Regions from separate parts of the Mesorhizobium sp. M0894 genome, predicted to be linked through region 1. Evidence: predicted binding sites of a transcription regulator. Region 1 holds the regulator's gene; the other holds the start of a gene.
What was found. Region 1 encodes LexA, which represses DNA repair genes until DNA is damaged. Its sites were predicted from a motif close to TGTTCNNNNTGTGTTCNG; they were not measured.
Positions count from the first base shown of each region.

Region 2: dnaE (DNA polymerase III subunit alpha) is a predicted target of LexA. The motif match lies at 2,107-2,124, and genes of this name have one in related genera.

Region 1 covers NZ_JAMYOG010000002.1:300,262-304,688, reverse strand. The annotation lists gene NKH91_RS04790 (ComEC/Rec2 family competence protein) at 1-1,433, shown strand, start outside; gene lexA (transcriptional repressor LexA) at 1,427-2,158, opposite strand; gene kynU (kynureninase) at 2,630-3,877, shown strand; gene NKH91_RS04775 (hormone-sensitive lipase) at 3,973-4,427, shown strand, end outside.
Region 2 covers NZ_JAMYOG010000002.1:490,364-494,790, forward strand. The annotation lists gene dnaE (DNA polymerase III subunit alpha) at 1-1,840, opposite strand, end outside; gene NKH91_RS05710 (acetyl-CoA carboxylase biotin carboxylase subunit) at 2,331-4,343, opposite strand.

The DNA.
Region 1 (4,427 bases):
TGCATATGGCGTTGGTCGCCGGCACCATTATGGCGCTGCTGCGCGGCGCCTTTGCGCTGTTTCCCGATTTCTCATCGCGACGGCCGGTCAAGAAATACGCGGCGGCCGCCGCGCTTTTTTCGATTGCGGCCTACCTCGTCTTTTCCGGCATTGTGGTGGCGGCCGAACGCAGCTTCATCATGTTGGCGGTGATGCTTATCGCCGTGCTGTTCGACCGGGCCGCGCTCACCATGCGCAACCTGGCGATCTCGGCCATCGCGGTCATTCTGGTGTCGCCGCACGAGGTGGTCGGTCCGAGCTTCCAGATGTCCTTCGCCGCGACGGCGGCCCTTGTCGGCGCCTATGCAGGCTGGTCCGATTACCGCGCCGGCGGGGCCACCACGCCGCCGCCCCGGCGGTCGCCGCTACGCTTTGCCACTAGAAAGGTACTGCTGGGCATGGGCGGCCTGGCGATGACCTCGATCATTGCAGGGAGCGCCACGGCGCTTTTCGCCATATGGCATTTCCAGCGCGTGGCGCCGCTCAGCCTGTTCGCCAATCTGGCCATCATGCCTATTGTCTCACTGGTCGTCATGCCCTTCGCCGTCCTCAGTGCGCTGGCGATGCCGTTCGGCGCGGATGGGCCTTTCCTCTACGTGATGGGCAAGGGGCTGACGGCGATGATCGCCCTGTCCGGGTGGATCTCCGAGCGCTCGCCGATCGATGCGGTCGGGCTGATTTCGCTGAGATCTGTCCTTTTGGTGACGATCGCCCTCGTCATTGCCAGCATGGCGACGACCTGGTTGCGGCTCGTGGCCCTTCCTTTTGCGCTCGCCGGCTTGCTAACGACAACGCAGACGCGCGTACCCGATGTATTGATCTCGGAGGACGCACGGCTCGTCGCGCTGCCGATCGGCAGCGGGGAACTCGCGGTCAACCGGGCACGCCCGAATGAGTTCACCATCGACAACTGGAAACGCGCGCTCACATCAGAGGCTATCGTCGCGCCGGAAACACCTGGAAAGAACGATCCGCAATTCGACATTGCCGATCCGGCCGACTTACCGCCGGGCATGCCGTTCATTTGCACGGACGGTCTCTGCCTTGCCAGGCATCCATCCGGCGCGATCATCGCGCTAGCCAATGACCGCGAAACTGCACGGCCAGCCTGCGCCTTTGCCAGCTTGATCGTCATCGACGACGCCACCGCCCATAATCCCTGCTACTACGACCGGCTGGTCCTCGTCGTCACCAAACGGCAACTGGCGCGCGCGGGAAGTGCGGCCGTCTATTTCGATCCACAAGCGGCAACACGCGCCGAAATCCGCTTCGCCGTCGAAAAATCATACCGGCCCTGGCACGTGCAGCGGAAATTTTCACGCGCGGCGCGGGGCATGCCGCCATACCGCAGAGCCGACAAGCCAAAAGCCGGCGCCAAGGGCGCAGCTCAGTAGCGGCGGATCAGCCCAACGAGCTTGCCCTGCACCTTGACCCTGTCTGGTCCGAAGATGCGCGTCTCGTAGGCCGGATTGGCGGCTTCCAGGGCGATCGAGGCGCCCTTGCGGCGGAACCGCTTCAGCGTCGCTTCTTCCTCGTCGACCAGTGCCACCACGATCTCACCGGGGCTCGCCGTATCGGCATTGCGGATGATCACCGTGTCGCCGTCGAAAATGCCAGCCTCGATCATCGAATCGCCTTTGACCTCGAGCGCATAATGCTCGCCGCCCATGATCATGTCCGGCGGCACCGAGATCGAATGCGTCTGGTGCTGGATGGCATCGATCGGCACACCAGCGGCGATGCGGCCCATCACCGGGATAGACACGGCGGCGACGACATCGTCGTCATTGCCGGCTGCAGGGACGCGCGACGATGTCGGCTTGCCTTGCCGAGGACCTTGCCCAAGACTGCCCTGGATGACACTCGGCGAGAACTTGCGTGCCGCATTGAGGCCGGGGGCGATCGAATCGGGCAGGCGCAGCACCTCCAGCGCACGGGCCCTGTTGGGCAAACGGCGAATGAAGCCGCGCTCCTCCAGCGCCGTAATCAGCCGGTGGATTCCCGATTTGGAAGCCAGGTCGAGCGCTTCCTTCATCTCGTCGAAGGAGGGCGGGATACCGCTTTCCTTCAGCCTTTCGTGGATGAACATAAGCAGTTCGTGTTGTTTGCGTGTCAGCATAGCGACCCCCAACAGAATCAGAAAAACAAACCCAGAACAAACACTATCTGTTCCAGTTGTGTTCCGCAACTGTTTAAAGTTTAATGAATGTGTTAGGGCTCGGGTAACGATACCACTCGCCAAACCGGGACGCTGCATTTTCACCGCCGCGGGCCTCATCGCCTTGATTCTGCTTTCGTTTGCGGCCTCTGGGTTTCCAGAAGGCGGCACTGGTATCGGCCGTCAGCCGGCAAAGGGGCACGGAATTGAAGCCGTATCGACTGTGCGGTTTGGTCAATGCACCGTGAACGAAACGAACTCAAAACGCCAACCTTGGGTTGGCTTGGCTCCTGGTTTCCACCGCATGGTCAGGCAACTTGTCGCCGGTGGAGCCTTGCTGCGCGATACCAGGTAATGGAGAACCGCTCGTGACCGATGGATGCCGTCGATGCGTGTCCGGCGTTGCGGTGAATCTTGGGGAGCAGACAAATCATGACAGGAATTCCCGATCTCGTGGCCATAAGGGCGATGGATGCTGCAGATCCGCTGCGCGCGATGCGGGACCGCTTTGTGCTGCCGCAAGGAGTGATCTATCTCGACGGCAATTCGCTAGGGGCCGCTTCGCGTGCCGCTTTCGATGAATTGAGCAAGGCAGTGACCGAAGAATGGGCGCATGATCTCATCCGCGCCTGGAACACGGCCGGCTGGTTCAACATGCCGCTCGAACTTGGCGACCAGCTCGGGCGCCTGATCGGTGCCGCGGCCGGCCAGACGGTGGTCTGCGACACGACATCGGTCAACATCTACAAGCTGCTGCACGCCGCCATGGCCATGCGGCCGGAGCGGCAGGTCATCGTCGCCGAGGGCGACAGTTTTCCGACAGACCTCTACATGGCTGAGGGTGTGGTTTCGACGCGAAAAGATACGCTGCTGCGCCTCTCGGGGGTCGACGCGCCGAGCATCGAAGAGCTGATCGACGAACGCACCGCCGTGGTGCTGGTCAACCACGTCAACTACAAGTCGGGCGAACTGCGCGACATGCCGGCGCTGACGCGCAGGGCCCAGGAAGCCGGGGCGATGATCGTCTGGGATCTCTGCCACACCGCCGGTGCGATGCCAGTCGAGCTCGACACGGCGAACGCCGATTTTGCCGTTGGCTGCACCTACAAATATCTGAATGGCGGACCGGGCGCGCCTGCCTTCATCTATGCGGCTGAGCGGCATCTTGCCGACATCCAGCAGCCGCTCACCGGCTGGTGGGGCCATGCACGGCCCTTCGCCTTCGAGCCAGGCTATGCGGCCGGCACCGGCATCCGCCGGTTTCTGTGCGGCACCCAGCCGGTCCTGTCTATGCGCACGCTGAAGGGCGCGCTCGACATCTGGAACGATGTCGACATGACGGCGGTGCGCAAGAAGAGCATCGCGCTGGCCGATCTGTTCATCGAGCTTGTCGAGGCAAAGTGCGGCACTTACGGGCTAACGCTCGAAAGCACGCGCGACGGGGAAAAACGCGGCAGCCAGATTTCATTCATGCACGAGCATGGCTACCAGATCATGCGCGCGCTGATCGAACGTGGCGTGATCGGCGATTTTCGCGCGCCATCGACCATGCGCTTCGGCTTCACCCCGCTCTATGTCGGCTATGCCGATGTCTGGCAGGCCGTCGAAGTGCTTGAGGACATCCTGCGCACCGGTGCGTGGAAGGATGCGCGCTTCGCCATCAAGGCGGCTGTCACTTGAGATTGATGCGAGAGCTGGAATCGTGAGGCTGGCGACGACGCGCCGCGCGATGCTCACGGTCGTTGCAAGGCCATATTGCCAGGGGAGGGCGCAGGGTGTTCGAACGTCACATTGCCGATTGGGACAACGCCTATGCCAACGGCGCCAACATAGCCGGCAGCGATCGCTGGCCGGCGGCCTGGGTCGAGCCCGCGCGGGTTTTTCGCGACGTGCTTTCGACCGAGGGCCGGGCGCGGCTCGACATGGCCTATGGCGATGGCCCACGCAACCGGCTCGATCTTTTCCTGCCGGCCACCAAGCCCAAGGGGCTCGTGGTGTTCGTCCATGGCGGCTACTGGATGGCATTCGACAAGAGTTTCTGGTCGCATCTTGCCGCTGGCGCTGTTGATCGCGGCTATGCCGTGGCGATGCCGTCCTACACGCTCTGTCCGCAGATGCGCATTGGCGGCATCGTCAAGGAAGTCGGCGCGGCGATCGGCAAGGCGGCGGGGATGGTCGCAGGGCCGCTGATGCTGACCGGACACTCGGCCGGTGGCCATCTTGTTAGCCG
Region 2 (4,427 bases), 190 kb from region 1:
GGCGGCGGATCAGCTTGACCGCCCTGTCCAGCACGGTCAGCGTCTTCAGCCCAAGGAAGTCGAATTTCACCAGCCCGGCCTGCTCGACATACTTCATGTTGAACTGTGTGACCGGCATGTCCGAGCGCGGATCGCGGTACATCGGCACCAGTTCCCACAGCGGCCGGTCGCCGATAACGATACCGGCGGCGTGCGTCGAGGCGTGGCGGTAGAGACCTTCCAGCTTCTGCGCCGTGTCGAGCAGCGTTTGCACGATCGGCTCCCGCTCGGCCTCTTCGGCAAAGCGCGGCTCGTTGGCGATGGCGTCGGCGAGCTTGACCGGATTGGCCGGGTTCGACGGCACCATCTTGCTCAGCTTGTCGACCTGGCCGTAAGGCATCTGCAGCACGCGGCCGACGTCGCGCAGCACCGCGCGCGCCTGTAGTGTGCCGAAGGTGATGATCTGGCCGACCTGGTCGCGGCCGTATTTCTGCTGGACGTAACGGATGACCTCCTCGCGCCGGTCCTGGCAGAAGTCGATGTCGAAGTCGGGCATCGACACGCGATCGGGATTGAGGAAGCGCTCGAACAGCAGCGAAAAGCGCAGCGGATCGATGTCGGTGATGGTCGTCGAATACGCAACCAGCGAGCCGGCGCCCGAACCGCGGCCCGGGCCGACCGGAATGCCTTGTGCCTTGGCCCATTTGATGAAGTCGGCAACGATCAGGAAATAGCCCGGATATTTCATCTTCTCGATGACCCCGAGCTCGAAATCCAGTCTTTCGCGATACTGGTCGGCCGTGTAGCCGGGTGTGAGCCCATGCGCCGCCAGCCGCGCGTCCAGCCCTTCATGCGCCTGCCGGGCAAGCTCCTGCGCCTCCGCTTTAACCGCCGCTTCGGCGTCGGCGACATCGCGGCCGGCAAAGCGCGGCAGGATCGGGTTGCGGGTCTTCGGATAGTAGGAGCAGCGCAGCGCGATCTCGACGGTGTTGTCGATTGCTTCCGGCAGGTCGGCGAACAGCCTCGCCATATCGGCCTGGCTTCTCAGGAAGTGGTCGGGCGAAAGGCGGCGGCGATTGTCGGCCGCAACCACGGAGCCTTCGGCGATGGCGATCAGCGCGTCATGCGCCTCATAGTCTTCACGAGAAAAGAAAAACGCCTCGTTGGTGGCAACCAGCGGCAGATCGTGGCGGTAGGCGAGGTCGACCGACGACTGCTCGATCGTGCGGTCGTAGCCGGACACGCGCTCCAGCTCGACATAGAGCCGGTCGCCGAACAGGCCCTTGAGCGCCAGGAGCCGGGTCTCGGCGAGTTCGCGGCGGTCCTCTTTCAAGGCATTGCCGATCGGGCCTCGCGGCCCGCCCGTAAGGCAGATCAGACCGTCGGAGTGGCCCTGCAGCATCTCGGTCGTCAGATGCACCGCTTCGCCGGGCGGTGTCTCGAGGTAGACGCGGCTGACCAGCCTGACCAGATTGCCGTAGCCGGCCTCGGTTGCGGCGATCAGTACGACGGGCCGCATCTCCGGTCCTTGCCGCCTGCGGTCGCGCTGGCTGTCGCTCGCCTCGCCGGAAAAGGCGAGGTCGATCTGGCAGCCGATGATCGGCTGGATGCCGTCCTTCACGGCTTTCTGGGCGAATTCCAGCGCGCCGAACAGATTGTTGGTGTCGGTGACGGCGATTGCCGGGCACTCGTCCTGCACCGCATGGCCGACGATCTTGCCGAGCTGCAAGGCGCCTTCGAGCAGAGAATAGGCCGAATGCACGCGCAGATGAATGAACCGACGCGCCGCCTGCTCCGCCCGCGACGCCTTCGCATAGGCCTCGCGCAGCAAGGGATCGCGTGGAAGTCTCTCATCCGCCATGGTTTTTTCGCGCCGCCTCACAAGGACTCAGTCGATGAAGATGTATTGTCCGGCACCGGGTAACACGAGTCCAGCGGAAGCGATTGGAGCTTTGTGAGTTTAGAGCAACCGCCGAACCTGCCAATCTCCCCCCTCGTGGGGGAGATGTCCGGCAGGACAGAGAGGGGCGCTGTCCCGCCGACCTCAGGCCGGAAACAAAAAACCCGCCACAGCGGGCGGGTCGTTGGAGCCAATTAGCACCATACCCAGATTAGTAGCATAGCTGCCGGCACAAAGCAAGAACAAAATACGCCACGACGGCAAAAAGCGAATTCCTCACGGCCTCGCCTGTCCCTCCTCCACTGAGCGTGCCAACCCATTGCAAGGTCGCGTTTCTTCGCGCCCCTCTCTGTCCTGCCGGACATCTCCCCCACGAGGGGGGAGATTGGCCGTCACCTCGGCTTTCGCTAATCTCCAACGTCCCAGGCCGGCGCCGAGGCGGATTTCAGCCTTACGCGAATTCCATGATTACCGCGTCGACCGCAAGGCTGTCGCCGGGCTTGGCGTTGAGCTTCGATACGATGAGATCGCGCTCGGCGCGCAGCACGTTTTCCATCTTCATCGCCTCGACCACAGCCAGCGTCTCGCCGGCCTTGACCTCCTGCCCCTCGGCAACCGCGATCGACACGACGAGGCCAGGCATCGGGCAGAGCAGCATCTTCGACGTGTCCGGCGCCACTTTTTCCGGCATCAGCCGTTCGAGTTCGGCGGTTCGCGGCAGCATGGCGCGGGCTGTCACAGACATGCCTTTCCAGGCAAGGCGGAACCCGTTCAGCACCGGCCTGACCTGCGCCGCGACTTTGCGGCCGCCGACCGTGCCGCGCCAGATGAGATCGCCCGGCCGCCAGTCGGAGGTCACCCTCAGTGCCTTGCCGCCGTCGATTGTGAGGTCGAGCTCCATCGGAATGGAAATCATGCCTTCGACGATGGCGACCGAAAGATAATCCCGGCCGATCTTCACCGCCCAATCGCGTTTCAAGGCGCCGGAATGCGGCGCCAGCCGCCCGCCCAGCCGGTCGAGCCGGTCGCGGCGCAGCAGTTCGACCGCGGTGGCGATCGCGGCCAGCACCGCTTTCTCCTCGGCGTCTGGCACGATCGGCGCGAAGCCTTCGGGGTATTCCTCGGCGATAAAAGCGGTCGACAGCCGCCCTTCCCGCCAGCGCGGATGCTGCATCAGCGCCGCCAGGAACGGTATGTTGTGCTCGATACCGTCGACAACGAACCTGTCCAGCGCTTCCGACATCGCATCTATTGCCGCAAGCCGCGTCGGCGCCCAGGTGCACAGCTTGGCGACCATCGGATCATAGAACATCGAGATTTCCGAGCCTTCGGTGACGCCGGTATCGTTGCGGATGACTATTTCGCCAAATTGCCCCTCTTCCGGCGGCCGGTATCTCGTCAACCGGCCAATCGACGGCAGAAAGTTGCGATACGGGTCTTCGGCATAGAGGCGGCTTTCCACCGCCCAGCCGTTCAGCTTGACGTCGCCCTGCTTGATGGCGAGCTTTTCGCCGGCTGCCACGCGGATCATCTGCTCGACCAGGTCGATGCCGGTGACCAGTTCCGTCACCGGATGCTCGACCTGCAAGCGCGTATTCATTTCCAGGAAATAGAAGTTCTTGTCGCTATCGACGATGAATTCGACCGTGCCGGCGCTCTGGTAGTCGACCGCCTTGGCCAGCGCCACAGACTGCTCGCCCATGGCTTTGCGGGTCTTGGGATCGAGGAACGGCGACGGCGCCTCCTCTACGACCTTCTGGTTGCGGCGCTGGATCGAGCATTCGCGCTCGCCGAAATAGAGCGTGTTGCCATGGGCGTCGGCGAGCACCTGGATTTCGATATGGCGCGGATCGACAATGAACTTCTCGATGAAGACGCGGTCATCACCGAACGAGCTTTTGGCCTCCGACCGCGCCCGGTCGAAGCCGTCGCGCACCTCGGCCTTGTTCCAGGCGATGCGCATGCCCTTGCCGCCGCCGCCGGCCGAGGCCTTGATCATCACGGGATAGCCGATTTCGCCAGCGATCTTTTCGGCATGGGCGGCGTTTTCGATGACGCCGAGCCAGCCGGGCACCGTCGAAATCTTGGCGGCGTTGGCGAACTTCTTCGATTCGATCTTGTCGCCCATTGCCTTGATGGCCTTGGGCTTCGGGCCGATGAAGACGATGCCTTCCTGCTCCAGCGCCTCGCAGAAGGATGCCCGCTCGGACAGGAAACCGTAGCCGGGATGCACGGCCTCGGCCCCTGTCGCCTTGCAGGCGGCGATGATCTTTTCCGGGGCCAGATAGCTTTGCGCGGCGGGAGAAGGGCCGATATGCACCGCCTCGTCAGCCATTTCGACATGCACCGCGTCGCGGTCGGCGTCGGAATAGACCGCGACGGTGGCGATGCCCATCTTGCGCGCCGTCTTGATCACGCGGCAGGCGATCTCGCCACGGTTGGCGATCAGGATCTTTGTGAACATGCAGGCCTCGTCCCTCGGCTGCCCTTCTTTTCCGGGCTTCCCGTTTTATGGGCTTCAGGGGGCCGGTCAAGGCAAAGTCGGAGC